4 regions of the Phytopseudomonas daroniae genome follow, and region 1 is predicted to be linked to each of the others. Evidence: predicted binding sites of a transcription regulator. Region 1 holds the regulator's gene; each other region holds the start of a gene.

Region 1 (7,226 bases):
GCCACCAGCCCATGCATGGCCGCGCTCGCGCCGGTATCGGCTACCTGCCCCAGGAAGCGTCGATCTTCCGCAAGCTCAGCGTGTCCGACAACATCATGGCGATCCTGGAAACGCGCAAGGATCTGAACCGCGCGCAGCGCCTGCAGGAGCTGGACAGCCTGCTGCAGGAATTCCACATCACCCATATCCGCGACAACCTGGGCATGAGCCTGTCGGGCGGTGAGCGCCGCCGCGTGGAAATCGCCCGCGCCCTGGCCACCTCGCCGAAATTCATCCTTCTCGACGAGCCTTTCGCCGGTGTCGACCCGATCTCGGTCGGCGACATCAAACAGATCATTCATCACCTCAAGGCCAAAGGCATTGGCGTGCTGATCACCGACCACAACGTACGCGAAACCCTGGATATCTGCGAAACCGCCTATATCGTCAGCGACGGTCAACTGATCGCCGAAGGTGACTCCGCTGCCATTCTGGCCAACCAGGTGGTCAAGGAAGTCTATCTGGGCCACGAATTCCGCCTGTGATGGATTCCCCCATCGATGAGCGCACCCATGAGCCTGTTACCCTCACGGCATTGCTGCAATGAAATGGTAACAGGCCCTAGGCAAAGCACTCTGATTCAGGCATATAATTTGCTTCCTAGTGGCGCTTTGGCGCCCTGTCGTGGATCGCGCACAGACGCCGGATAAGGTCTGCAATGAAACCATCGCTAGTCCTGAAAATGGGCCAGCAGCTGACGATGACACCGCAGCTGCAACAAGCCATTCGCCTGCTCCAACTGTCGACCCTGGATCTGCAACAGGAGATCCAGGAGGCGCTGGAGTCCAACCCGATGCTCGAGCGTCAGGAAGAAGGCGACGACTTCGACTCGGATCCCATGGCCGACGGCGCGGAAAGTGCCACTGCGAGCGCCACCCAGGAAGAGAAATTTCAGGAACCGACCTTCCAGGAAAACACACAGACCGTCGACAACCTGGAAGAAGGCGAATGGGGCGAGCGCATTCCCAACGAACTACCTGTCGATACCGCCTGGGAAGATGTCTACCAGACCAGCGCCAGCAGCCTGCCGAGCAATGATGATGACGAGTGGGACTTCACCACTCGCACCTCTGCCGGGGAAAGCCTGCAGAGCCACATGCTCTGGCAACTCAACCTGGCACCGATGTCCGACAAGGATCGCCTGATCGCCGTCACGCTGATCGACTGCATCAACGGCCAGGGCTACCTCGAAGAAACCCTCGAGGAAATCACCGACGCCTTCGACCCCGAACTCGATGTCGAGCTCGACGAAGTCGAAGCCGTGCTGCATCGCATCCAGCAATTCGAGCCGTCCGGCATCGCGGCCCGCGACCTGCGCGAATGCCTGCTTCTGCAACTGCGCCAACTGCCGACCAACACGCCCTGGCTGAGCGAAGCCCAACGCCTGACGAGCGATTATCTCGATCTGCTCGGCAGCCGCGACTACAGCCAACTGATGCGCCGCATGAAGCTCAAGGAAGATGAGCTGCGTCCGATCATCGAACTGATCCAGAGCCTCAACCCACGCCCCGGTTCGCAGATCGAATCCAGCGAGCCCGAGTACGTGGTACCTGACGTGATCGTGCGCAAGCACAACGACCGCTGGCTGGTGGAGCTCAATCAGGAAGCCATGCCGCGCCTGCGCGTCAATGCGCAGTATGCAGGTTTCGTCAAACGTGCCGATTCCAGCGCCGACAACACCTTCATGCGTAACCAGCTGCAGGAAGCGCGCTGGTTCATCAAGAGCCTGCAGAGCCGCAACGAGACCCTGATGAAGGTTGCGACGCAGATCGTCGAGCATCAGCGTGGCTTCCTCGACTACGGCGATGAAGCCATGAAGCCTCTGGTGCTGCACGACATCGCTGAAGCGGTAGGCATGCACGAATCGACCATTTCACGCGTCACCACGCAGAAATACATGCACACGCCGCGTGGCATTTACGAGCTGAAATACTTCTTCTCCAGCCACGTCAGCACCTCCGAAGGCGGCGAATGTTCGTCCACCGCGATCCGCGCGATCATCAAGAAACTGGTCGCTGCGGAAAATGCGAAAAAGCCATTGAGCGATAGCAAGATCGCTGGTCTACTGGAAGCACAGGGCATTCAAGTGGCGCGCCGCACAGTCGCCAAGTACCGTGAATCGCTCGGTATAGCGCCTTCGAGCGAACGCAAGCGACTGATGTAAGGTGCCCTTGTAGCAAAGCCCCCAGTGTTCCTGCGGCAGGTTTGAAAGCCTGCCACTCACACACGGCAACAAGGAGAAGCGGTATGCAAGTCAACATCAGTGGACACCAGCTGGATGTGACAGACGCACTACGCAGCTACATCGAAGAAAAGCTCGGGCGTCTCGAGCGACACTTCGACAAGATCACCAATGTGCAGGTCATCCTGGAGGTCGAAAAGCTCAAGCAGAAAGTCGAAGCTACCTTGCATATCGCCGGAGGCGAAGTGGTGGCCAATGCCGAACATGACGACATGTACGCAGCCATCGATCTACTGACCGACAAACTCGACCGCCAACTCATCAAGCACAAGGAAAAACAGCTCGACCGCCAGCAGGGCGCAATGGCCCGCTGACCTCGTCCTTCTCCTATGATCCGACTTGAAAATATCCTGACCCCCGGCCGTTCCCTCGTGAACGTGCCGGGCGGCAGTAAAAAACGCGTACTCGAACAGATAGCCGCCGTGATCGCGCGCGACCTGCCCGATCTCGATGGCCAGACCATCTATGAAAGCCTGATCGCCCGGGAAAAGCTCGGCTCGACCGGCTTCGGCAATGGCATCGCCATTCCCCACTGCCGCCTGCCTGGCTGCAGCACGCCGATCAGTGCCCTGCTGAAGCTGAATATCGCGGTCGATTTCGATGCAATCGATGGTGCGCCTGTCGACTTGCTGTTCGTGCTGCTGGTTCCCGAAGCGGCGACCGATGAGCACCTGGAACTGCTGCGTCAGATCGCCAGCATGTTCGACCGAGAGGATGTCCGCGAGCGGCTTCGCCAGGCTCAAGACAGCGAATCTTTGTACCAGACCGTAGTGAACGTGCAGAACGGTCAATAGCCCTACAGGATGAGCCCATGCGCCTGATCATCGTCAGCGGCCGTTCCGGCTCGGGCAAGAGCACCGCCCTCGACGTGCTCGAGGACAACGGCTTCTATTGCATCGACAACCTGCCTGCCGGCCTGCTTCCCGAGCTGGCCGAACGGGCGTTGCTGCACACCGAGCTGTTGCACCCGCAAGTGGCGGTGTCGATAGACGCACGCAACCTGCCTAGCCAGCTCAAGCGTTTTTCCGAACTGCTCGATGAGGTGCGCGGCCGCAACATCCGTTGCGATGTCCTGTACCTGGATGCCAGCGAAGAAACGCTGCTCAAGCGCTTTTCGGAAACCCGTCGACGTCACCCGCTGACCAACGACCAGCGTTCGCTGGCCGAAGCCATGGCCGACGAAACCAAGCTGCTGAGCCCGATCATCGACCGTGCCGATCTGAAGATCGACACCACCCACCTGAACCTCTATCAACTGCGCGACACACTCAAGCTGCGTCTGCTCAACCAGCCGGAGCCGGGCACCGCCTACCTGATCGAATCCTTCGGTTTCAAGCGCGGGATGCCGGTGGATGCCGACCTGGTGTTCGATGTGCGCTGCCTGCCAAACCCCTACTGGAAGCCTGAGCTGCGCGACTTCACCGGCCTCGAGCAGCCGGTAGAGGAGTACCTGGCAGCCCAGGAGGATGTTCAGGACATGTACCAGGACATCTTCGCCTACCTGCACAAATGGCTGCCGCGCTTCGCTGCCAGCAACCGCTCCTATGTCACCGTTGCGATCGGCTGCACGGGCGGCCATCATCGCTCGGTGTACCTCGCCAATCGCCTGGGGCACGCCCTCAAGCCGCTGCTGAAGAACGTTCAGATCCGCCACCGCGACCTCAGTTAAGGAATTGCCGCGATGCCCGCCTGCGAAATCACCATCATCAACAAGCTCGGCCTGCACGCGCGCGCGGCCGCCAAGTTCGTCGGGGTTGCAGGGCGTTTTCCCTGCCAGGTGAAGATCGGGCGCAGCACTGAAAGCCTTGTCGATGGCAAAAGCATCATGGCGGTGATGATGCTCGCTGCCGGTAAAGGCACCACGGTGCATCTATCTACCGAAGGCGAACGGGATGAAGAGGCGCTGCAGGCGCTGACCGACCTGATCAACGATTACTTCGACGAAGGCGAGTAACAGGGTCGATCACTGTTGCCCAAGCGTGCCTGGCGGGCGCTGCGGATACACGAAGACGCCTAGACGCCTCTATGGCACCCAGCCTGGAAAAGCGCTTAAAGCCAGTTTTGCATACCTTCGCAAACTTTGAGGGCGAGGATTAACCCGCCCCCAAAAAGCAGCATCAAGCCCAATGCATAACGCAACGAGCGGCGGTTGGCCACGATCAGCTCATGCAATGGGCTCATGCGCATCTCGATGTCGCCTCAAAGACAAACCATCAAGCCAGAGCAGCCTGATAGCGGCGAGCGACTTCGGCCCAATCGATGACATTGTAGAAGGCACCGATGTATTCGGGACGACGGTTCTGGTAGCGCAGATAGTAGGCATGCTCCCACACGTCCAGGCCGAGGATCGGCGTATTGCCGTTCATCAGCGGGCTATCCTGGTTACCGGTGCTTTCGACCACCAGTTGCTTCTGCGGCGTCACGCTGAGCCAGGCCCAGCCGCTGCCGAAACGGGTCAGTGCAGCTTTTGTGAAGGCTTCCTTGAAGGCTTCCAAACCACCCAGTTGGCTGTCGATAGCGGCTTTCAGTTCGCCTTGCGGTTCACCACCGCCGCCGGTGCTCATCACCGTCCAGAACAGCGAGTGGTTGGCGTGCCCGCCACCGTTGTTGATCACCGCGCCGCGTTTGTCTTCCGGCACCTCCTTGAGGCGAGTGAGCAGTTCTTCGACCGGCAACTCGGCCAGCGGATTGCCTTCCAGGGCAGCGTTGAGGTTGTTGACGTAGGTCTGGTGGTGCTTGCTATGGTGGATTTCCATGGTTTGCGCATCGATATGCGGTTCCAGGGCATCGTAGGCGTAAGGCAGAGCAGGCAGGCTATACGGCATGGTTTCACTCCTCTAATGGTACTGACGGACGACAGACACTGAGCGTTCTGCCGGTGACGCATCGCCAGGCGTGTTAGCGCCCAGCAATCGATCTGTACGGGGGTAGGCCCCGTGCTCGGCGACAAAGTTCAACAGACTGGTATAGGTGCGACTGCTGTGATTCAGCGCAGCCTGGCGCAGGGACGGCGCCAGGTGCTCGCTGCCCATGCAGCGCAACAGGTGCTCGTGGCAGGCGCACAGGTGCTCTGCGGACTCCTCCGGATGGCCGATCATCAATTGTAGATCGGCCAGGTTGTGCTGGGAGACGACGAAAGCCGCCACTGCGGCGTCGGCGTCACGCCAGCGCTCGAAGAGCACCTGAGCCAGAGCCAGCGCCTGCAGATACTGTTCACGGGCCTCGACCCAGGAACCGTCGGCGAAGTGGCGGTTACCGGCTTCGATGAGTCGCTTCCACTGCTCCATGGGATTGCCTCCTCGCCCTAGGGCGAAAACGCGCAGAACACAAGACCTGCGCACGACCGTTTCTGCTGTTACAGACCGCCTTCGGTAAGGCGCTCCGGGTTGAGCAACTGTTCCAGCTCGGCACGTCCCAGGTCGGTCATTTCCTCAGCCACGTCGATGATCGGTCGACCTTCCCGGTACGCCTTCTTGGCGATTTCCGCGGCCTTCTGGTAGCCGATCAGCGGGTTCAGCGCGGTCACCAATATCGGATTGCGGCCCAGCGCTTCCCTGAGCTTGGGTTCGTTGACCTTGAAGCTGGCGATGGCGCGATCCGCCAGCAGGTGGCTGACGTTGGCCAGCAGTTCGATGCTGCCAAGCAAATTATGGGCGATCACCGGCAGCATCACGTTCAGCTCGAAGTTGCCGGACTGCCCCGCCACCGCAATGGTGGCGTCGTTGCCGATGACTTGAGCGGCGACCATGGCCGTCGCTTCCGGAATCACCGGGTTGACCTTGCCAGGCATGATCGAGGAGCCGGGCTGCAGCGCCTCGAGTTCGATTTCGCTAAGGCCGGCCAAGGGGCCCGAGTTCATCCAGCGCAGGTCGTTGGCGATCTTCATCAGCGACACTGCCGTGGTTTTCAGTTGCCCGGACAGCGCCACCGCGGTGTCCTGGGAGCCGATCAGGGCGAAGAAATTGGCGCCAGGGGTGAACTGCCGGCCAGTCAGGGCATTCAGCTCCTGACAGAATAGCTCGGCAAATCGCGGATGCGCGTTTATACCGGTGCCGACTGCAGTCCCCCCCTGGGCCAGGGCCTGCAGAGCCGGCAGCAGGCTGGTAAGCAACTGGATGTTGCCCTGGATCTGCTGAGCCCAGCCATCGAGCACCTGGCTCATACGCACGGGCATGGCATCCATCAGGTGCGTACGACCGGTCTTCACGAAGGGCTGCACTTCGAGGGATTTCTCGCAGAGTACCTTGAGCAGATGGCCGAGCGCCGGCAGCAGCCTTTCGCTCACTTCGATGGCGGCACTGACATGGATGGTGGTGGGAATGATGTCGTTGCTGCTTTGCCCGCAGTTGACGTGATCATTCGGATTGACCGGCTCGCCAAGAATGCCCGTGGCCAGGGTGGCGATCACTTCGTTGGCGTTCATGTTGGAGCTGGTGCCGGAACCGGTCTGGAACACATCCACCGGGAAGTGCCGCATGAAATCTTCAGCCAGCAACTGCTGGCACGCCGAGACGATGGCATCGCCCTGGGCCGGCAGGATCTGCTCCAGATCGACGTTGGCACGGGCGGCTGCCGCCTTGGCCAGTACCAGCGCACGAATGAATGCCTTGGGCATGGCCAGACCCGATACCGGGAAGTTGTTGACCGCGCGCTGGGTCTGGGCACCGTAAAGCGCCTCGGCGGGTACTGCCAGTTCGCCCATGCTGTCGCGTTCGATGCGGGTGCCGCCACGGGTGTTATTCATAGGGATTTCCTTCTGCCAATTCGGACATTGAAAGGGAGGGCTGCATACGCAAGGTGGCCAAGCGATTGCGGACGCGATTCAGGCTGTGTTGCTGATCGCGGTTGGCCGCCAGATGCTGCAGCGCGTAGAGGGAGCGATAGGCGTGATCCAGACAGACACTGCGCCAGTGCCAGGGCAGCGCCGTATCGCAGGCGGTATCCA
Region 2 (7,226 bases), 310 kb from region 1:
GGCCCTTCATCCCTGCCCGCAGCACTTCAGCGACAGCGTCCATCGATGATGGCTCAGCTGAAGGAGCGTTTGGGCGCGGTTCTCACATGGGTGGTGTACAGCGTCAGGCCGGTGAAGGCCAGGCCGCCGACCAGGTTGCCCAGGGCTGTGGGAATCTCGTTCCAGAGCATGTAGTCCATCACCGAGAAATTGCCGCCCAGAATGATGCCCGAGGGGAACAGGAACATGTTCACCACCGAGTGCTCGAAGCCCATGAAGAAGAACAGCATGATCGGCATCCACATGGCGATGGTCTTGCCGCTGACCGTGGTGGAAATCATCGCGCCGACCACGCCCATGGACACCATCCAGTTGCACAGCACGCCGCGCAGGAAGATGGTCGCCCAGCCGGCCGCGCCATACTCGGCGTAGCCCAGGGTGCGGTCTTCGCCGATGTGCGAGATCTTCTCGCCGATCAGACCTGGGTCGGTGGAGAAACCATAGGTGAATACGAAGGCCATCATGAAGGCCACGGTCAGCGCGCCGGCGAAGTTACCGAGGAACACCAGGCCCCAGTTGCGCAATACACCACCCACGGTCACCCCAGGGCGACGATCGAGCAGCGCCAGCGGGGTGAGCATGAACACCCCGGTGAGCAGGTCGAAGCCCATCAGGTAGAGCATCACGAAACCGACCGGAAACAGCACCGCGCCGAGCAGCGGCGAGCCCGTCTGCACACTGACGGCGATGGCGAATACCGCCGCCAGGGAGAGGATCGCCCCGGCCATGAAGGCGCGGATCAGGGTATCGCGGGTCGACATGAAGATCTTCGACTCGCCGGCATCCACCATCTTTGTGACGAATTCGGCAGGAACCAGGTAGGACATGGAGATGCTCTCTTTTCAGAAATTCAAACGGGAAATGAATCAATCGTGCAGGGTGGATCTGGGGCGCGACTCACGCTCTTCTCCACCTTCGCAGCCAATCGGTTGAGGCGATCAACCCGCCAGGCCGATTTCCACGGTGTCACCATTGAGCCGCACCGGCCACACCCGCAGGCGCTGCTCCGGGTACTCCAGGCAGCTGCCGTCGACCAGGCGGAAATGCTGTTTGTAGAGCGGCGAGGCGATCACCAGATCGCCCTTGATCTGGCCGATCAGGCCGCGGCCAATGACGTTGGCGCCGGATTTCGGATCGCGGTTTTCCACGGCGAACAGCTGCTCGCCGGCCTCGCTCTGCGGCAGATGGAACAGGGCGATCTGCGCACCCTCGAGCCAGGCCACCACGCCCGAATTGGCGACCAGATCCTGGCTGCGGCAAAGTGGTCGCCACTCGGTGGCGGGAAGAGATTGGGCACGCACGGCGTTGGACTGGCTCATCAGAGCACCTCCTCGGTAACGGGGATCAGGTGTAACTCACTGGCGGAAAGCGGACGGCGCTGGCCACGCTCCTTGACGAAGTGGATGTCCGGATCGGCGCGCTTGTCGTTGACGAAGGTGCGGAAGCGCTTGAGCTTCTCCGGATCCTTGAGGGCGCCGGCCCACTCGCATTCGTAACGGTCGACCACCAGCTGCATCTGCGCTTCCAGCTCATTGCCCAGGCCCAGGCTGTCGTCGAGGATCACCGCCTTGAGGTAATCCAGGCCACCTTCCAGGGACTCGCGCCACACCGAGGTACGCTGCAGCTTGTCGGCGGTGCGTACGTAGAACATCAGCACACGGTCGATGGTGCGGATCAGCGCCGCGTCATCCAGGTCGGTGGCGAACAACTCGGCGTGCCGTGGGCGCATGCCGCCGTTGCCACACACATACAGGTTCCAGCCCTTGTCGGTGGCGATCACGCCAATGTCCTTGCTCTGCGCCTCGGCGCACTCACGGGTGCAGCCGCTGACCGCGAACTTGATCTTGTGCGGCGAGCGCAGGCCCTTGTAGCGATCCTCCAGACGCAGCGCCATGCCGACGCTGTCCTGCACACCGTAGCGGCACCAGGTGCTGCCCACGCAGGACTTCACGGTGCGCAGCGACTTGCCGTAGGCATGCCCGGTCTCGAAGCCGGCAGCGATCAGCTCGCTCCAGATCTCCGGCAGTTCGTGCAGTTGCGCACCGAACAGGTCGATACGCTGGCCGCCGGTGATCTTGGTGTAGAGATCGTATTTCTTCGCCACCGCACCGATGGAGATCAGCCCGTCCGGGGTGATCTCGCCGCCGGGAATACGCGGTACCACCGAGTAGGTGCCGTTCTTCTGCATGTTGGCCATGAAGGTGTCGTTGGTGTCCTGCAGCGGAATCAGCAGCGGATCGGTGATCGGCTGGTTCCAGCACGAGGCGAGGATCGAACCGACTGCCGGTTTGCAGATATCGCAGCCGGTGTGGCCACGACCATGACGGGCCAGCAGCTCTTCGAAACTGAGGATGCCTTCCACCCGGACGATGCCGTACAGCTCCTGGCGGGTGTGGGCGAAGTGCTCGCAGAGGCTCTTGTCCACCGCCACGCCACGGGCGCTCAGCTCATGCTCGAAGACCTGCTTGAGCAAGGCGCTGCAGCCACCGCAACCGCTACCGGCCTTGGTGATGGCCTTCAGCTCGCCGAGATCGGTGATGCCGGCGTCGACCTGGCAGCACACCGCGCCCTTGCTGACGTTGTGGCAGGAACAGATGGTCGCGCTGTCCGGCAGCGCATCGGCGCCCAGGGTCGGCGCGCCGTCGGAGAGCGGCAGGATCAGGCTGGACGGATCCTGGGGTAGCTTGATGCCGTTCTGGGCGTACTGCAGCAGGGTGTCGTAGTAACTGTTGTCGCCGACCAGCACCGCGCCGATGACGTGCTGGCCATCCGCCGAGACCACCAGGCGGCGGTAGCTGGCATTGGCTTCGTCGATGTAGCGGTAGCTCTTGGCACCTGGCGTGGCGGCGTGGGCATCGCCGATGGAGCCGACGTCGACGCCAAGCAGCTTGAGCTTGGTCGACATGTCGGCGCCGGTGAACTGTTCATGGGCCTGACCCGCAAGCAGCGCGGCGACATTGCGGGCCATCGAGTAGCCCGGCGCGACCAGGCCGAAGACCATGCCATTCCAGGATGCGCATTCGCCGATGGCGAAGATCGCCGGGTCGCTGGTACGGCAATCGTTATCGACCACCACGCCACCGCGCGGCGCTATCTCCAGGCCGGCGGCGCGGCCAAGGGCGTCCTGCGGGCGAATACCGGCGGAAAACACGATCAGGTCGGTTTCCAGATACTCACATTTACCATCAGCGCCATCGCTGAATTTCATGCGGTAGGCGTATTCCTCACCGATGACGATCTCCTGGGTGGCGCGCGACAGGTGCACGCCCACACCAAGGGCCTCGATGCGCGCCCGCAGCGCGTCGCCACCGTCGGCATCCAACTGCACTGGCATCAGCCGTGGTGCGAACTCCACCACGTGGGCTTCCAGGCCAAGGGACTTGAGGGCGTTGGCCGCTTCCAGGCCGAGCAAGCCGCCGCCGACCACCACGCCACGCCGGGCGCTGGCTGCTGCGGCGCGAATACCATCGAGATCGTCCAGAGTACGGTAGACCAGGCGCGAATTGCCCTCGGCGCCAGGAATCGGCGGTACGAAAGGGTAGGAACCGGTGGCCAGCACCAGGCGGTCGTAGTGGCGGCGGCCGTGGGCGGTGACGACCTCCTGGGCCTCACGGTCGATCTCCAGCACCTGTTCGCCCAAGTGCAGGTGCACGCCATGACGGGCGTACAGGTCAGGCTCGCCAAGGGCCAGGGCTTCGGCGTCCTTGCCGGAGAAATACTCGGACAGGTGCACGCGGTCATAAGCGCGCTGGCGCTCTTCGCCATACACGTGCACCTGATAGCGCTGCAGGGCGCCGCTGGCGATCAACTGTTCCACACAGTGGTGGCCGACCATGCCGTTGCCGATGACGATCAGGCTCTCGCGCTTGATCGATGTGACGATGGAGTTCATAGCCTGCCCTCTGTCTGCTGCGCTATCACGGGTTTCTGCAACGCAAAAAAAAGACGCCTGGAGCTGCTAGCAGCTTCAGGCGTCTTTGCCTTGGATTCAGTCATGTAGTTTTGGGTGGATGGCGGGCTACGCTGCCCAGGCTCATCGCCCCAGCAGCCGAAGCGGCCAGGGCACCTGCAGGGTTATGGCAGGTCACGCAGAATGGATAGCAGGTTGCATGCCAACGCCTGGATAAACGCTAGAGCGCAGGAGTGGCGAGGCTTTCAGGCAGGCGAATAGAAGATACGCAGCATGAAATACAGGAATGCAGCGAACCAAAATGAAGCATATCGCCCCTCAAATCACCGTTTCGGGGCATACCGCAATTCCCAACACGGCAGCATGTGGCTCTGATCGATCAGGCATAGAATCCGTTCACGCTCACCAGCCAGAGCCAAGCGTTGACCGTAAGATGCGACAAGGCGGAAGCGGCCTGTCGTAGGGTGGACGACGCTTTATCCGTCCACCGCTCTGCAATCGCGATGGTGGATGAAAAGAGCGTCATCCACCCTACGTCTGCTTCCGCCTTTTTGCGGTCGTACATGAAACATCTGCAGGCGATGCGGGCAGATCGTGAACAGGTTCCTAGCGCTCCCAGGGTGGCGGCGGTTCCTGATCCTTGGGTTCGTCCTCGGCGTTGAGCACTGCCTGACGACGCGCTTCATCGGCCAGGGCGGCCTTGATCTCGCGCATCACCGCATCGACGTCGGCATCTTCCTCGGGGTCGTCGAACTCGCCGGTCAGCACGCTATCGGGGGTCAGCTTGCCGTCCTCGTACAGCGCCCACATTTCCTTGGCGTACTTGCTGAACCTGAGCTCCGGCGCGAACTGGCCGAAATAGGCGGCCATGTTGCCGACGTCACGTTCGAGCATCTTGAACGCGTGGTTGTTGCCCGCCGCGTCCACCGCCTGGGGCAGATCGATGATCACCGGGCCTTCGGGGCCGAGCAGCACGTTGAATTCCGACAGGTCGCCATGCACCAGGCCGGCGCAGAGCATCTTGACGATCTCGTCGATCATGAAAGCATGGAATTCGCGGGCGTCCTCGGGGTGCAGGTCGACGTCGTTGAGCCGCGGCGCCACACCACCCTCGCCGTCGGTGACCAGCTCCATGAGCAGCACACCTTCGAGAAAGTCGTAGGGTTTGGGCACCCGAACCCCGGCATTGGCCAGGCGAAACAGGGCCGCCACCTCGGCATTCTGCCAGGCGTCTTCCTGGCCTTTGCGACCATATTTGGAGCCTTTGGCCATGGCCCGTGCGTCACGGCTGTTGCGTACCTTGCGACCTTCCTGATACTCGGCGGCCTGGCGGAAACCACGCTTGTTGGCCTCCTTGTAGACCTTGGCGCAGCGCAACTCGTTACCGCAACGCACGACATAGACCGCTGCTTCCTTGCCGCTCATCAAAGGGCGAATCACCTCGTCCACCAGGCCGTCCTCGACCAAGGGCTCAATGCGTTTTGGCGTCTTCATCAGCTTTTATCGTTGTTCCTCAGTGGCCTATGCGGCCCTTTTATACGGCAATCCTGAGGCAGCGCCCAGTCTCTGCCGTAATTCACCGCGTTCGTCGCTTCAAAAGCGCGATTCGGATTGGCTATGGCTCGATCAGAGCCGACAATCTTTCCATCGTCTAAACGCGAACCACCCATCCCAGGAGTTGACCATGCTCGATCAGACAGGTTGCTGGCAGGCCGTGTGCGACCGCGACGCCACGCAGGATGGTCACTTCGTCTTCGCCGTGCGTTCGACCGGCATCTATTGCCGCCCCAGTTGCCCGGCCCGCCGGCCGCGCCGCGAGAACGTCAGTTTCCACGCGGATAGCGCGGCAGCCGAAGCGGCGGGCTATCGCCCCTGCAAACGCTGCACACCCCAAGGCCCCAGCCCGGCCGAACAGCTCGATGCACTGGTTACCGCAGCCTGCCGCCTGCTCGACGAAACCGACAAGCCACTGACCCTGGATCGGCTTGCCGCGCGCATCGGTCTGTCGCCCTCGCATTTGGCAAGGGCCTTCAAGGCGCGCACCGGGATGACGCCAAAGGTCTGGGTCAGCACCCGTCAGCGTGAGCGCCTGGAACAGGCACTACCCCAGGCAGACTCGGTGCTCGATGCAGCGCTGGCCAGCGGTTATTCCGGCACACGAGCGCTCTACGAACAAACAGACGGATTGAGTCCGGCCAGAAGACGTCAGGGCGCTGCGGGAGAAATGCTGCGCATCGCCGTTGCCCCCTGCGCGCTCGGCTACCTGCTGCTGGCGAGCAGCGACAACGGCCTGTGCGCCTTGCTGTTCGGCGAGTCCGAAGCGGCGGTGGAAACGGAGCTGCGCCAGCGCTTCCCGGCAGCGACGTTGCAACGCAATGACGCGGTGCTGCAGGATTGGTTGCATGAGGTGCTGACGCAGATCGAGGAGCCGACTCGCGCAGCCAACCTGCCGCTGGATCTACGTGGCACGGCGTTTCAGCAACGAGTATGGCAGGCCCTGCGAACCATCCCCATGGGGCAGACGCGCACTTACGGACAACTGGCCGCCACTCTCGGCAGCCACCCACGAGCCATCGCCCGAGCCTGCGCCAGCAATCCCCTGGGCCTGCTGGTGCCCTGTCATCGCGTCACCGCAGCCGACGGCAGCCTGGGCGGCTACCGTTGGGGCGTGGCGCGCAAGGCGGCATTGCTCAAGGCCGAAGCCGGGACGACCAGCCTCGAAGATTGATCCTGTACCTAGGGGCCATTGGTGGAACGATGAAGCGGGTTCCACCCTACGAGTCACCGCTCAAGAATCGCGGTAACGCCCTGGCCGCCAGCGGCGCAGATGGAGATCAACCCGCGACCCTCGCCCGCAACGGATAGCAGCTTGGCCAGGTTGGCGACGATCCGCCCGCCGGTGGCGGCGAACGGATGGCCGGCGGCCAGCGAGCTGCCCTTGATGTTGAGCCTGGCCCTGTCGATGGTGCCCAGCGGCTGCTCCAGCCCCAGCCGCGTGCGGCAATAGTCGGCGTCCTCCCAGGCCTTGAGGGTACAGAGCACCTGGGCAGCGAAGGCTTCATGAATTTCGTAATAGTCGAAGTCCTGCAGGGTCAGGCCGTTACGCGCCAAGAGCCGGGGCACGGCATACACCGGCGCCATCAGCAGACCCTCGTTGCCTTTGACGAAGTCCACCGCCGCCGCCTCGCCATCGCGCCAGTAGGCAAGAATCGGCAAGCCGCGGGCCTTGGCCCACTCTTCGCTGGCGAGCAGCACCAGGGACGCACCATCGGTCAGC
Region 3 (7,226 bases), on a different contig from region 1:
CTGCCACCCGGCAGAGAAATGGAAAAGCCATCGAATTCGCTGGGCGGGTCATCGCTCAGATTGCCCGAACCCAGTTCCACCCCATCGGAAAGGCGGCGCACGCTGTAATCGCCATTGTCGCCCATGGTGACTTCATAGTTGCTGGTGGTCAGCTGCCCGGTATCCGAAATGGTCACGTTCAGATTTCCAGACCCGACGGTATTACCGGCATTGGCCAGGCTGCGCTGGGCGATGGCAGTAGCGCTGTTGATATTGGAAAACAGCGCTGCTCCGAACTCACCATTCAGATCCAGGCCCTGCCCCAGCTGGCTATTGACCTGATCGGCCAACACCAATGCCACGCGGCCCAGCTCGTTCATGGTCGAGTCGAGCACCTGGGAACGGTAGGTCAGAAGGCCACCGATGGAGCCCGTGGAAATGACCGAGCTGATGTCCTGGGTGGAGCTGCCTTGAGACAGGTAGACCGAGAAACGCGAAGGATCCGAGGCGCTCGGCGAAGCGGACAAGGTCGAGGCCGTGGCGCCAACCACCAGGGGCTGCCCGGAACCGATGAACAGATTGTAATTGCCGTCCTGCTCGAGCACGGTCACGCCAATCAGCTCGGACAGCTGGCGCACGGCTTCGTCCCGGGCATCGAGCAGGTCATTGGGACTGGCGCCGCTGGCACTGGCCTGGGTGATGGCGAGGTTGTAGCTCGCCACATTGCTGGCCAGCTTGTTGACCTGACCAGTCATGGTCGACATTTGCTGATTGAGGTAGGCGTTCTGGTCAGCGAGTTGGTTGTAAACCGAGTTGAATCTCTCGGTCAGCCCACTGGCCTGGGTCAGTAACAACTGTCGGGATGCGGTATCCGTTGGATTCGAAGAGGCGGTCTGCATCGCAGCGAAAAAACTCTGCAGCACACTGCTGATACCGGTGGTGCTATCGGCCAGCAAGGCGTTGGTCTGCTGAATCTGGGTATTGAATGTCTGCGCAGCGCTGTCCAGGCCAGTAGCGGTACGCACCTGAGTGGTCAGATAACTGCTGTAGATGCGCCGGACATCTTCGATGGTGGTACCGGAGCCGATATACAGATTGCCGGACTGCTGCGAGGCAGCAGAGACCTGTGTCGTCGCCTGCCGGCTATAGCCGGCCGTATCGACGTTGGTAATGTTGTTGCCCGTCACGTTCAGCGATGTCTGGCTGGCTCGTACGCCGGACAGACCGATCGACATCAGGTTGCTCATGGCTCAGTCCTTATATGCGTTTGTTGCCAGTATCGACCGACGCGAGCATCTGCACCGATTGGTATGCGCCAACCTTGCGAGCGATCTGTGTCACCTTGCGGGCGTACTGTGGGTCGGTGGCATAGCCGGCTTTCTGTAATTCACGGGCAAACTGCTCGGGGTTGGCGGTCGAGCCCAGCGCCTTCTCGTAACGCCCGTTGTTCTGCAGGAAGCTCACGTAGTCTTCGAAGCTGTGGGCAAAGGATTCGTAGGCGCGAAAGGACGCTGCCTCCTTCACCGGTTTGCCGTTCTGGTATTCGGTCGTCATCACCCGGGCGGAATCGCCGCTCCAGCTGTTATGGGTCTTGATGCCGAACAGGTTGTGGCTGCTGCTGCCATCGCCCTGCTTGATGATCGACTTGCCCCAGCCGGTTTCCAGCGCGGCCTGGGCGACCAGATAGCGAGGGTCGACGCCCAGCTTGGCCGCCGCTTTCTCGGCCATCGGCAGCATGGTCTCCATGAACTCCTTGGCCGACTTGAACGTCGTGCGACTGGCAACTTCTTCGCTGCCATTGATGTTCAGGCTGCGCTCAGCCGGCGCTGCATAGGCTTTGGCGGGCAGCCAGTCACCCTTGACCAGCGGCTTGCCGACCGCTTCACCCGCTGGCGTGCCTGCAGCCGTAGCGGCCGTGACCGCCTCGGCGCCCGGCACGATACCGGCCTGGATCCGCTGGGCCAGTTTGCCCGGCAGCGACAGACGTCGCTGGTTGAGCAAGGCCATGTCGTTGCGCTCATTGTCAGCCGAACCCTGGGACTTCTCGACCGGAACAATCGCTGTGGTTTCTCCGTTTCGGGCCAGCGGCTTACTCGGCGCGGCGGGCACGGGCGCATCGACCTGGGCGAACGGATTGGGCCGCTCGCTGACATTGCGCATCTTCGACATCTGCCGCGCCATCACGTCCGCCAGCCCGATACCGTTCTTGTTGCCGGCCATGGTCACGGACAACTGCTGGTCGTACATCTCCTGATAGGTCTTGGCCTCATTGCTGTTCATGAAGTTGCCTTCGCCGAACACTTCGTTGGCCGAGCGCATGGTCTTGAGCATTTCATTGAGGAACAGCGACTCGAACTCCTGCGCGACCTTGCGAATATTCTGCTCGCTGTCGCCGCCGACCTTGAACTGGTTGAGGCGGTTGAGATCGGTGTAGGCGCCGCTATCGAGAGTGCTGGTGCCGGCGGCCGAGAGTCGAGTATCCATGTCTCGTTCCTTTTAAATCACGATCAGGTCGGCCTGCAGAGCGCCGGCTTGCTTGAGCGCCTCCAGGATGGCCATCAAATCGGAAGGCGCAGCGCCCACCTGGTTCACCGCACGCACGATCTCGTCCAGGGTGGTACCGGGGCCGAACTTGAACATCGGCTTCATTTCTTCGTCGATGCCAACGCGCGAACGTGGTACCACGGCGGTCTGCCCACCGGACAGCGCGCCTGGCTGGCTGACGATCGGGTCTTCGGTGATGGTCACCGTCAGGCTGCCGTGGGTCACGGCGGCGGGCTGCACACGCACGTTCTGGCCAATCACGATGGTGCCGGTACGCGAGTTGATGATGACCTTGGCCACCGCCTGGCCCACTTCGACCTCGAGGTTTTCCAGAATCGACAGATAGTCGACACGCTGGCTAGGGTCGAGCGGCGCGCTGACGCGAATCGAACCGCCATCGAGTGCCTGGGCCACGCCTGGGCCGAGCAGCTCGTTGATGTGGTCGACGATATTCTTGGCGGTGGTGAAATCCGGACGATTGAGGTTCAGCGTCAGGGTGTTGCCCTGATCGAAGCCGCTCGGCACCGGCCGCTCGACCGTGGCACCACCGGGGATGCGACCGGCCGACGGCACGTTGACGGTGATGCGCGACCCATCGGCGCCACTGGCATCGAAACCACCGACCACCAGGTTGCCTTGGGCAATCGCATAGACATTGCCGTCGATGCCCTTGAGAGGCGTCATCAGCAGGCTGCCACCACGCAGGCTCTTGGCGTTACCGATGGAAGAAATGGTGATGTCGATGGTTTGCCCCGGTTTGGCGAAAGGAGGCAGATCGGCATGGATCGACACCGCGGCGACGTTCTTGAGCTGCACGTTGCCGCCTTCCGGCACCTTGATACCGAACTGCGCCATCATGTTGTTGAAGGTCTGCACGGTGAAGGGCGTCTGGGTGGTCTGGTCACCGCTGCCGTTGAGGCCCACGACCAAACCGTAACCGATCAACTGGTTACTACGCACACCCTGAATACTGGCCAGATCCTTGAGCCGCTCGGCTTGAGCGGTCGAGGCCAGCAGCAAGGCGGCGATAGTGACGATCCATTTACGCATGATCATGAGCCTCAGAACGGCCACAGCGGGCTGATGAAAAAGCGATCCAGCCATCCCGGCTGGCTGGCATCGGCGAATGCGCCAGTACCGGAATAGGTGATGCGTGCATCGGCGATACGGGTCGAGGCCACAGAGTTGTCGCGAGCAACGTCGTCAGAGCGAACCAGACCTGCAATTCGCACCAGCTCGTCACCGGTATTGAGGGTCATCCACTTCTCACCGCGTACCACCAGCAAGCCATTGGGCAACACTTCAGCGACGGTCACGGTGATCGAGCCGGTCAGGCTGTTGCTCTGCCCGGCTTGACCGGAACCCTGAGTATCACGCGAGCCACTGTACTGGGCGCCGAGGCTCATGGGATTGCCTGTCAACGGATTGCTCGCCGATACGCCACCGCCAAACAGCGACGTCAGGCCGATATTGGCGCTGCTGTCCTTGGACATCTGCGAACTGGCGTTCTTGCTGGCCTGGGTGCTCTCGTTGAGAGTGATGGTGATGACATCCCCCACGCGGAAAGCCTTGCGGTCGCCATACAGATTGTTCTCGAAGCCCGACTGGAAGATCGAGCCGTTGTTCTGTGCAGCCGGCAGCGGTGTACGCGGCAGCACCGGCGCGTAATACGGATCGTTAGGCCTGGCGGCAGGCGCCACGCAGCCACTCAGCACTACGCTGCCGAGAATCGAGAACACACACACCAAGCGGTTCATAACCACTACCTCACAGCGTTCAGGCGTATCGAGGGGCGGGCACATGCCCTACCCCGGGGTATTAAAGGGTCTGCGTGATGAAGGACAGCATCTGGTCAGCGGTGGAGATGACCTTGGAGTTCATCTCGTAGGCGCGCTGGGTGGTGATCATGTTGACCATCTCCTCGACGACGCTGACGTTGGAGTTCTCCAGGGTGTTCTGCAGGGTGGTACCCAGGCCGTTGAGGCCGGGAGTGCCCACCTGAGGCGCACCACTGGAAGCCGTTTCCAGGAACAGGTTGTTACCGATCGCTTCCAGGCCTGCCGGGTTGATGAAGTCGGAGATCTGGATGTTGCCGACGATCTGCGGCTGCGGGTTGCCGGTGGTGGTCACCGACGCGGTACCGTCCTCCCCCACAGTGAAGGTGCGCACCTCCGGCGGCAGCACGATGGCAGGCTCCAGAGCGAAGCCTTGCGAGGTGACCACCTGGCCATCCGAGTTCAAGTGGAAGCTGCCGTCACGGCTATAGGACACCGTGCCGTCGGGCATCAACACCTGAAAGAAACCGCGACCATTGATCGCCATGTCCAGTGGCTGCTCGGTGGTCTGCAGGCTGCCAGCAGTAAAAATCTTCTGCGTACCGGTAACACGCACACCGGTGCCGAGTTGCAAACCGGAAGGCAACTGACTGTCCTGGCTGGATTGACCGCCGGGCTGCCGGCGAATCTGATACAGCAGATCCTCGAACTCGGCGCGATCACGCTTGAAGCCCGTGGTGGATACGTTGGCCAGGTTGTTGGAAATGGTCGTCAGGTTCATGTCCTGAGCGGACAGGCCGGTCTTGCTGACCCAAAGTGCCGGAAGCATAGCGTTTCTCCTCGGGCGCCGGATTCATGGCGCCGCGCGTTGGTTATCAGGTCATCTGCAAGACACGCGCCATGGCGGTGTCATTGTCTTCTGCAGTACGCATCATCTTGACCGACAGCTCGAACTGCCGGGACAGCGCCAGGATCGAGGTCATTTCCTCGACCGCATTGACGTTGCTGGATTCGAGAAAACCTGACGTGATTTGCACCGTGGCGTCGGCTTCCGGCGGCTGCTGGCCGGTGTAGCGGATCATGCCGTCGCTGCCCTTCTGCATCTGCTTGAGATCAGGGTTCACCAGCCGCAACCGATCGACCTCGGCCAATACGTTGGGCGCTTCGCCCAGGGCGCGGATGCTGATGGTGCCGTCCTGACCGATCTCGATCTTCTGCTCTGGCGGCACGGCAATCGGCCCCGCATTGCCCATAACCGGCATACCGTTGCCGGTACGCAGCATGCCCATGGCATCGACATTCAGGCTCGCGGTACGCACATAGGCCTCGGTGCCATCGGGCGACTGCACTGCCAACCAGCCCTTGCCGCCGATCGCGACATCCAGATCACGTCCGGTTTCCTGCAGGGAGCCTGGTGTGAAATCGGTACCTGGCCGCTCGCTCATGGCGAATACGCGCGAAGGCTGGGTTTCACCAAAAATCGGCATCGAGCGTGCTTGCTCGAAATCGCGGCGAAAACCGCTGGTGGAGATGTTCGCCAGATTGTTGGCGTGGGCACGCTGGGCCAACGTGTTGTTGTGGGCACCAGTCATGGAGACGTACAGCATCTTGTCCATGTTTCCTCCGAGGTGGGGCAACTCGCCCGCGACTCTGACAAGAGCGTTAAAGCAATTCATGTGCCATTTTCTTAAAAAATAGATAAGCACATGATTTTATTGAGCTTATAAAAACAGAACAGGCTCCCGAAGGAGCCTGTAATTTGTCGTTTGGCGAGTTGTTGCCGCTAGCGGCAACAACTCCCTGACGCGCCTATCAACGCAGGTTGATAATCGTCTGGGAGAGAGTACTTTCCGTCTCGATAGTCTTGGCATTCGCCTGATAATTGCGTTGGGCAACGATCAGGTTGACCAACTCGGCAGTCAGGTCAACATTGGAATCTTCCAACGCTCCAGACGTCAACGAACCCAGGGTGCCGGCACCAGGCGTGCCGATAACCGGCTCACCGGAAGCATAGGACTCCACCCAGTTGGTACCGCCCACCGGGGTCAGCCCCTGCATGTTGGCGAACGTGGCCAGAATGACTTGGCCGATCACCTTGGATTGGCCATTGGTGTAGGTGGCGAACATGCTGCCGTCTGCACCGATGGAGAGTCCGGAGAGCTGACCGGTGGTATAACCGTTCTGTGTCAGAGTGTTGACGGCAAAGGCCGTGTTGGTCTGTGATGAGCCTCGTATGTCCAACTCGACCCCGGTCGCGCTCGCGGCGGCTCCGTTCGTGCCCCAAGTTACCGGATTGGTGGTGCTATCGGTGATGGTCGCGGGCACCCAGTTGTTCAACGAGAATACGCCGTTAATATCGCTGGTCAGCCCTGTCGAGTTTGACGTAGTGCCGACAAGATTTCCTGAAGCATCGAAGTTGACCGTGGCATTGTAAGGAACGGTGCTGGTCGGATCTTCTGGATTACGACCATCGATGGTGACATACATGGTCCAGGAATTGCTGTCAGTATCGCTTTTGACGAAGTACTGCGACATCGTGTGGGAGTTGCCTTGCGAATCGTAGATATCGACCGAAGTAGACCAATTGTAGCTAGAGGTTGCGGAGGGATCGAAAGGCGTAGTGGTGGGCGTTGACGCCGTCGAGTTCAGCGCAACTTTCTGGGTGATCGACGATGTGGCATTAGGCAACTGATTAGAGGCATCGATGACCAGATCCGTTACCACGCCATTGATGATTGCACCATTGGCATCGATACCATAACCCTGCAGCTTATTATTCGAGCTGTCGACGACATAACCGTCCTTATCGGCATGGAACGTACCATTACGGGTATAGGCGCGGGAACCGCCATCGCTTAGCACGAAAAAACCATTACCACTGATGGCCAGATCCAGGCTGTTACCCGTGGATGTGATATTGCCCTGGGT
Region 4 (7,226 bases), 240 kb from region 1:
TGGCGTAGAGCGGCCAGGGCTTCGCGGCTTTCCGTGAACAGCTCGCTGATGAACTGACCGTGGCTGCGTTGACCGCTGACCGCCAGGAGCATTTCAGCGGCAGGGTTCATGTACTCCAGGCGCAGATCGGCATTGAGCAGCAGCGTGGCCGTGGTCAGGTTGTCGAGTAGCAGGCGGTGCAGGGAGTCATTGATGATCATTGGGCAGGCTCCGCCGCTCTGGTCGTGGCGTGTCCCCGGGTGAGGCGTGCCGCGACAAGGCTATGGTCGTCCGGCAGCGGGGCGCAGCGTGCTGTGTCTCGTTGCGTGTGTGGGCCAGCCAAAAGTCGTTCCTCGTGCGGTGTTCTGCAGCAGAAGGGCCGGTTGGCATGGCAAACGAGGCGCACCTCGGGCCATCCGGCAGTGCGGGAGAAAATGCAAGAAGCAAACCAAAGCCCTCTAAAGACGCGCGCAAAGGCGCAATAGGCCGGATTTGGCAACTTTTCGGCGCAACGATGAAAACCGCTGTGTGCCAATTTGGGACGAGTATAGAAATCAGTGCGCCGTATCGCACCTTTTTGGTGCGAATTGCTTTGGCGACGAGGCGCGGGCTGGTGTCAGCGCCGTGCCTCGTGCAGCAGGGGCGCGGCGCTGATCGGGCGTGGGGGGTTACAGGAAGGGAAGAATACTGATGATGCCTTTGTCTTCTTCCTTGGGCTTGTCCTTGAGCGGGCATTCCGGTCGCACGCCGTAATCGTCCTTCTTGCAGGGGCGGGCCAGGCGTTTCTGCGCCAGGGAGATGCGTACCATGTGGAAGGGCTGGCTGGGCGTGCGTTCGACGATGATGCCGCCCTCGGTGATGATTTCCACGGCGATCTGATGAGTGCCGCGATCGATATTCTCCAATGGGAACACCGGGCTGCGCCCGGCGGTGCCGACCGGCTGGCCGTCCAGCAGCAGGCGATAGCTGTGGCCTGGGTGCAGCGCCGGGTCACTGCTGGCGGTGACGATCAGGTTGCCGGCGTTGTCGCGGATGGTCGCGTCCGGTTGCGGAATGGTGATCCTCAGCAGCTCGTAACCCAGCAGCGGCATGCTTTGCATGGGTGGCGTCGCCGGCTCGGCGCTACGCGCTGGTGGTGGCTCGATGCGGTTGGAGGGCATTATCTGCAACTGTTTGGCGTTGCCGTCACGAGGGCTGTCGGTGAAGACCCGATTCCCCTCTGCATCCACATAGGTATAAACCTGGGCAAGACTTGGCAGGGCGATCAGCAGCAGACTGAAAAGCAGGGTGCGCATGGCGATCATTTGCTCGGCCGTGGTGGTGGCGGGCGCAGGGCAGGGCTGCTGGTATTGACGCGTTGCACTGTAAAGGTGCGTGTGTCGCTTTGCTGAATCACCTGCTCGCCCTGCATGACGACAACGGCCAGGCTGTGCTCGCCGCGGTCGACCTCGTTCAATTGCAGGCGCGGTACGTTGCTGGGCGAACCATAGGGTTTGCCATCCAGCAACAGGCGTAGGCTATGGCCGGGGCTCAGGCGTGGCTCGATGGTCACGCCCACGGAGAAGGTGCCGTTGTTGGCGCGCAGCGCTTCTTCGCTGGGCAGATCCCGTAGCTCCAGCACGCTATAGGGTGCCTGGGCTGCTTCGCCTTGCGTCTGGCTCGCGGGGTCAGGGGCAGTGGGCGTCGCTGGCGGCTCCACGGTATTGGTCTGCTTCAGCTCGACGTTCTCGGCTTCGACGCCATCCGGTGGCTGATTGGTGAACACCGTGTTGCCGTTGGCATCGGTGTACTTGTAGATCTGTGCGCTGACTGGCAGGGCCAGTATCAGCAGCAGGCAAGCGAGCGTACGGCGCATTGGGCCGGTCTCCCATCTAGGTGATGTCGATAGCCTTGCACCGCCGCGGCGCGCTGGCAAGCACGCTGCGCCGAGGATTTGCACTTGCCCATAAAAATGGCCGGGCATGATTCAAATGTCGCGCCGAAACAGCTCATGACGTGGCCGCCAGAGATGGCGGCAGGCCATAAAAAAAACCTCCCCGGCAAAACCGGGGAGGTTTTCTCGTGCCGCCGTGTGCGCGGCGCAGGTAGCGTAGCCTGGATTAGCCGAAGGCGTAATCCGGGTTTCGGCTTAGACGCTGTAGTACAGGTCGTATTCCAGCGGGTGTACGAAGGTGCGCACTTTGATTTCTTCTTCCGATTTCAGCTCGATGTAGGCATCGATGAAGTCGTCGGAGAATACGCCGCCCTTGGTCAGGAACGCACGGCCCTTGTCCAGCTCTTCCAGGGCTTCTTTCAGGCTGCCGCAAACCTGCGGGATCAGCTTGCCTTCTTCCGGCGGCAGGTCGTACAGGTTCTTGTCCGCTGCATCGCCAGGGTGGATCTTGTTCTGGATACCGTCCAGACCAGCCATCAGCAGTGCTGCGAAGGCCAGGTATGGGTTGGCAGAGGGATCCGGGAAGCGTGCTTCGATGCGGCGGGCTTTCGGGCTGGAAACGTACGGGATACGGATCGAGGCAGAGCGGTTGCGAGCCGAGTAGGCCAGCATGACCGGTGCTTCGAAGCCCGGAACCAGGCGCTTGTACGAGTTGGTCGACGGGTTGGTGAAGCCGTTCAGGGCCTTGCCGTGCTTGATGATGCCGCCGATGAAGTACAGGGCTGTCTCGGACAGGCCGGCATAGCCTTCGCCTGCGAAGGTGTTCTTGCCGTCTTTGGAAACCGAGATGTGTACGTGCATGCCCGAACCGTTGTCGCCATACAGCGGCTTCGGCATGAAAGTGGCGGTTTTGCCGTAGGCATCGGCCACGTTGTGCACGCAGTACTTCAGGGTCTGGGTTTCGTCGGCCTTGGCCACCAGGGTGTTGAACTTCACGCCGATTTCGTTCTGACCGGCAGTCGCCACTTCGTGGTGGTGAACTTCGATGACCAGGCCCATTTCTTCCATGGCATTACACATGGCAGTACGGATTTCGTGGTCGTGGTCGCACGGCGGAACCGGGAAATAACCGCCTTTGACGGCTGGGCGGTGGCCCTTGTTGCCGCCTTCGATGTCGGCGTCGGTGTTCCAGGAGCCTTGTTCGGAGTAGATCTTGAACATGGAACCGGAGATGTCGGACTTGAACTTCACTTCGTCGAAGATGAAGAACTCAGGCTCCGGGCCAACGAATACGGTGTCACCGATACCGGTGCTCTTCAGGTATTCCTCGGCGCGACGGGCGATGGAGCGCGGGTCGCGGTCGTAGCCTTGCATGGTGCTCGGCTCGATGATGTCGCAGACCAGGATCAGGGTCGGCTCTTCGGTGAACGGGTCGAGAACGGCAGTGCTGTCGTCCGGCAGCAGGATCATGTCGGAGGCTTCGATGCCTTTCCAGCCATGGATGGAGGAACCGTCGAACATCTTGCCGACTTCGAAGAATTCGTCGTCCAGGGCATCACGGGCCGGCATGGTCACGTGGTGCTGCTTGCCCTTGGTGTCGGTGAAGCGCAGGTCAACCCACTTCACGTCGTGTTCTTTGATCAGTTGAACAGCCTTAGACATGTTGTCCTCCAGGTGGATAGGGTCTTCTATTGACCCTTCTTTGAGTTCGTGACGCCGGGCAAGATGGTCTGCCAGGACACCCTGCCTCACAAGGGAGCAATTTGCATGCCAGTGCCCCGTGATGGGATCGTGCCCTGAAAACCAGCGCTGACGCGGGTGTCGGTGCATCGACATGGTTCGTCGTGGCTCCTTATTGGTGCGTAATAGCAGAGTTGTGTTCTTTTTTGGTGCGCTCGCGGATTGTTTGAGGATTTTTGATCAAAGCTTGAGCAATTTCCGCTATAATCCGCGCCCCTGTTTTTCAGGCCCTGGTGCCCGACATTTGCTCCCATGAAACTGATCGTCAAAGTCTTCCCGGAAATCACCATCAAGAGCCCGCCGGTTCGCAAGAACTTCATCCGGCAGTTGGCCAAGAACATCCGTGCAGTCACGCGTGATCTCGATCCGCAACTGCAGGTGACCGGTGTCTGGGACAATCTGGAAGTGAAGACCGAGGTCACCGAGCCCAGGTGTCTGCAGGAAATCATCGAACGCCTGAGCTGTGTGCCGGGCATCGTGCATTTTCTGCAGATCGACGAATACCCGCTGGGCGACTTCGACGATATCGTCGAAAAGTGCAAGCTTCATTACGGTGACCTGCTGCCGGGCAAGATCTTTTCGGTGCGCTGCAAGCGCGGTGGCCGGCATTCTTTCTCCTCTATCGATGTCGAGCGTCATGTCGGCAGCCAGTTGCGCCAGCAGTGCGGCGCTGCGGGTATCGATCTGAAGAAGCCAGAGATCGAAGTACGCATCGAGATCCGCGACCAGCGCCTGTTCGTCATTCATCACCAGCATCCGGGGCTGGGCGGTTATCCGCTGGGCTCGCTGGAGCAGACCCTGGTGCTGATGAGCGGCGGCTTCGACTCCACTGTCGCCGCCTACCAGATCATGCGTCGCGGCCTGATGACCCATTTCTGTTTCTTCAACCTCGGCGGCCGTGCCCACGAACTGGGCGTGATGGAAGTCGCCCATTATCTGTGGCAGAAGTACGGCCGCTCGCACCGTGTGCTGTTCATCAGTGTGCCGTTCGAGGAAGTGCTCGGCGAGATTCTCGGCAAGGTCGACAACAGCTACATGGGCGTGACCCTCAAGCGCATGATGCTGCGCGTCGCCAGCCGACTGGCCGAGCGCCTGCAGATCGATGCCCTGGTGACCGGTGAAGCGATCAGCCAGGTATCCAGCCAGACCTTGCCGAACCTTTCGGTGATCGATTCGGTCACCGACAAGCTGGTGCTGCGCCCGCTGATCGCCAGCCACAAGCAGGACATCATCGACACCGCCGAGGCGATCGGTACCGCCGACTTCGCCCGGCACATGCCAGAATACTGCGGCGTGATCTCGGTGAACCCGACTACCAAGGCCAAGCCGCATCGCGTCGTCCATGAAGAAGAGCAGTTCGACATGGCGGTGCTCGAACGAGCGCTGGAGCGGGCGCGCCTGCTGCCGATCGACCGAGTGATCGAAGAGCTGGGCCAGGACATTCAGGTCGAGGAACTGGCCGAGGCACTGCCCAGCCATGTGGTCATCGATATCCGTCACCCGGATCTGGTCGAGGACGAGCCGCTGCAACTGCCTGGCGTCGACGTACAGGCCATGCCGTTCTACGCACTGAACAACCGTTTCAAGGAGCTGGATGCGAGCCGCCAGTACCTCCTTTACTGCGACAAGGGCGTGATGAGCCGTTTGCATGCTCATCACCTGCTGAGCGAGGGGCATGCCAATGTGCGCGTTTATCGTCCGGCATAAAACGCCTGGGCTGAATGGCGGCAGTATCCGCCACCGACCTCCCGACCCGATTCGCGGCGGCATTGTCGCCACACATCGTTAACGAACTGCCTTTATCCTTATCCCGATTTTTCGCGTTGGGCCGCTGAATGCAACTGCTGGGTAGCCCGACCCAACCTACGAGACCACTACTGTGATCGAGAACCTACGTAACATCGCCATCATCGCCCACGTTGACCATGGTAAAACCACTCTGGTCGACAAGCTCCTGCGCCAGTCCGGCACCCTGGAGCGCGGCGAGCTCAACGACGAGCGCGTGATGGACAGCAACGACCAGGAAAAAGAGCGTGGCATCACCATTCTCGCGAAGAACACCGCGATCAACTGGAACGGCTACCACATCAACATCGTCGACACCCCCGGCCACGCCGACTTCGGCGGTGAAGTAGAGCGCGTGATGTCGATGGTCGACTCCGTGCTGCTGCTGGTCGATGCTCAAGACGGCCCGATGCCGCAAACCCGCTTCGTGACCAAGAAGGCTTTCGAAGCCGGCCTGCGTCCGATCGTGGTGATCAACAAGGTCGACCGTCCGGGCGCGCGTCCTGACTGGGTGCTGGATCAGATCTTCGATCTGTTCGACAACCTCGGTGCCACCGAAGAACAGTTGGACTTCAAAGTCGTCTACGCCTCGGCCCTGAACGGCATTGCCGGTCTGGATCACACCGAAATGGCCGAAGACATGACCCCGCTGTACCAGTCCATCGTCGACAACGTTCCGGCTCCGGCCGTTGACCGCGAAGGCCCGTTCCAGATGCAGATCTCGGCACTGGACTACAACAGCTTCCTCGGCATCATCGGCGTGGGTCGTATCGCCCGTGGCCGTGTCAAGCCGAACACCCCGGTGGTCGCCATCGACGCCGACGGCAAGCGCCGCAATGGTCGTATCCTCAAGCTGATGGGCCACCACGGCCTGCATCGCGTCGATGTGGAGGAAGCCGCTGCCGGTGACATCGTGTGCATCAGCGGCATGGATCAGCTGTTCATCTCCGACACCCTGTGCGACATCAACAATGTCGAAGCGATGAAGCCGCTGACCGTCGACGAGCCGACCGTTTCCATGACCTTCCAGGTCAACGATTCGCCGTTCTGCGGCAAGGAAGGCAAGTTCGTCACCAGCCGTAACATCAAGGAACGTCTGGACAAGGAGCTGCTGTACAACGTGGCCCTGCGCGTCGAAGAAGGCGATTCGGCCGACAAGTTCAAGGTCTCCGGCCGCGGTGAGCTGCACCTGTCGGTACTGATCGAGAACATGCGTCGCGAAGGCTTCGAAATGGGCGTAGGCCGTCCGGAAGTGATCATCCGTGAAGTCAACGGTGCCAAGCACGAGCCGTTCGAGAACGTCACCATCGACATCCCTGAAGAGGCTCAGGGCAAGGTCATGGAAGAGATGGGCCTGCGTAAGGGCGACCTGAGCAACATGGTTCCGGATGGCAAGGGCCGTGTACGCCTGGAATACAACATCCCGGCCCGTGGTCTGATCGGTTTCCGTAACCAGTTCCTGACCCTGACCAACGGCGCAGGCATCCTGACCTCGATCTTCGACCGTTACGACGTGATGAAGTCGGGCCACATGTCCGGCCGTCAGAACGGCGTACTGGTGTCGATCGATACCGGCAAGGCGCTGACCTACTCCCTGGAAACCCTGCAGGCGCGCGGCAAGCTGTTCGTCGAGCACGGCCAGGAAATCTACAACGGTCAGATCGTCGGTCTGAACAGCCGCGACAACGACCTGGGCGTCAACCCGACCAAAGGCAAGAAGCTCGACAACATGCGTGCTTCGGGTAAAGACGAAACCATCGCTCTGGTTCCGCCGGTTCGTTTCACCCTGGAACAGGCTCTGGAATTCATCCAGGACGACGAGCTGTGCGAAGTGACGCCGAAGTCGATC

What was found. Region 1 encodes sigma-54, which starts transcription at its own class of promoters, with help from an activator protein. Its sites were predicted from a motif close to ANTGGCATNNANNTTGCTNT; they were not measured.
Region 2: the regulator sigma-54 is predicted to act here: its motif matches at 4,137-4,156, upstream of nirB (nitrite reductase large subunit NirB).
Region 3: the regulator sigma-54 is predicted to act here: its motif matches at 5,963-5,982, upstream of DNK10_RS06055 (flagellar basal body rod protein FlgF).
Region 4: the regulator sigma-54 is predicted to act here: its motif matches at 3,608-3,627, upstream of glnA (glutamate--ammonia ligase).

What each region holds. Positions count from the first base shown of each region.
Region 1 is NZ_QJUJ01000001.1:530,923-538,148, forward strand. Features, by position in the region: gene lptB (LPS export ABC transporter ATP-binding protein) at 1-524, shown strand, start outside; gene DNK10_RS02615 (RNA polymerase factor sigma-54) at 698-2,203, shown strand; gene hpf (ribosome hibernation-promoting factor, HPF/YfiA family) at 2,287-2,595, shown strand; gene ptsN (PTS IIA-like nitrogen regulatory protein PtsN) at 2,611-3,075, shown strand; gene rapZ (RNase adapter RapZ) at 3,093-3,950, shown strand; gene DNK10_RS02635 (HPr family phosphocarrier protein) at 3,963-4,235, shown strand; gene DNK10_RS26280 (hypothetical protein) at 4,331-4,462, opposite strand; gene DNK10_RS02640 (superoxide dismutase) at 4,495-5,106, opposite strand; gene DNK10_RS02645 (hypothetical protein) at 5,119-5,568, opposite strand; gene fumC (class II fumarate hydratase FumC) at 5,637-7,025, opposite strand; gene DNK10_RS02655 (hypothetical protein) at 7,018-7,226, opposite strand, start outside.
Region 2 is NZ_QJUJ01000001.1:844,823-852,048, forward strand. Features, by position in the region: gene DNK10_RS04010 (bifunctional protein-serine/threonine kinase/phosphatase) at 1-10, opposite strand, end outside; gene DNK10_RS04015 (formate/nitrite transporter family protein) at 54-866, opposite strand; gene nirD (nitrite reductase small subunit NirD) at 978-1,358, opposite strand; gene nirB (nitrite reductase large subunit NirB) at 1,358-3,931, opposite strand; gene DNK10_RS04030 (hypothetical protein) at 4,329-4,514, opposite strand; gene DNK10_RS04035 (PA4780 family RIO1-like protein kinase) at 4,556-5,443, opposite strand; gene ada (bifunctional DNA-binding transcriptional regulator/O6-methylguanine-DNA methyltransferase Ada) at 5,634-6,677, shown strand; gene DNK10_RS04045 (acetyl-CoA C-acetyltransferase) at 6,731-7,226, opposite strand, start outside.
Region 3 is NZ_QJUJ01000002.1:206,028-213,253, reverse strand. Features, by position in the region: gene flgK (flagellar hook-associated protein FlgK) at 1-1,226, opposite strand, end outside; gene flgJ (flagellar assembly peptidoglycan hydrolase FlgJ) at 1,237-2,463, opposite strand; gene DNK10_RS06070 (flagellar basal body P-ring protein FlgI) at 2,476-3,573, opposite strand; gene flgH (flagellar basal body L-ring protein FlgH) at 3,585-4,280, opposite strand; gene flgG (flagellar basal-body rod protein FlgG) at 4,342-5,127, opposite strand; gene DNK10_RS06055 (flagellar basal body rod protein FlgF) at 5,174-5,914, opposite strand; gene flgE (flagellar hook protein FlgE) at 6,111-7,226, opposite strand, start outside.
Region 4 is NZ_QJUJ01000001.1:770,377-777,602, reverse strand. Features, by position in the region: gene glnL (nitrogen regulation protein NR(II)) at 1-200, opposite strand, end outside; gene DNK10_RS03685 (DUF4124 domain-containing protein) at 648-1,274, opposite strand; gene DNK10_RS03680 (DUF4124 domain-containing protein) at 1,280-1,834, opposite strand; gene glnA (glutamate--ammonia ligase) at 2,108-3,514, opposite strand; gene thiI (tRNA uracil 4-sulfurtransferase ThiI) at 3,845-5,299, shown strand; gene typA (translational GTPase TypA) at 5,472-7,226, shown strand, end outside.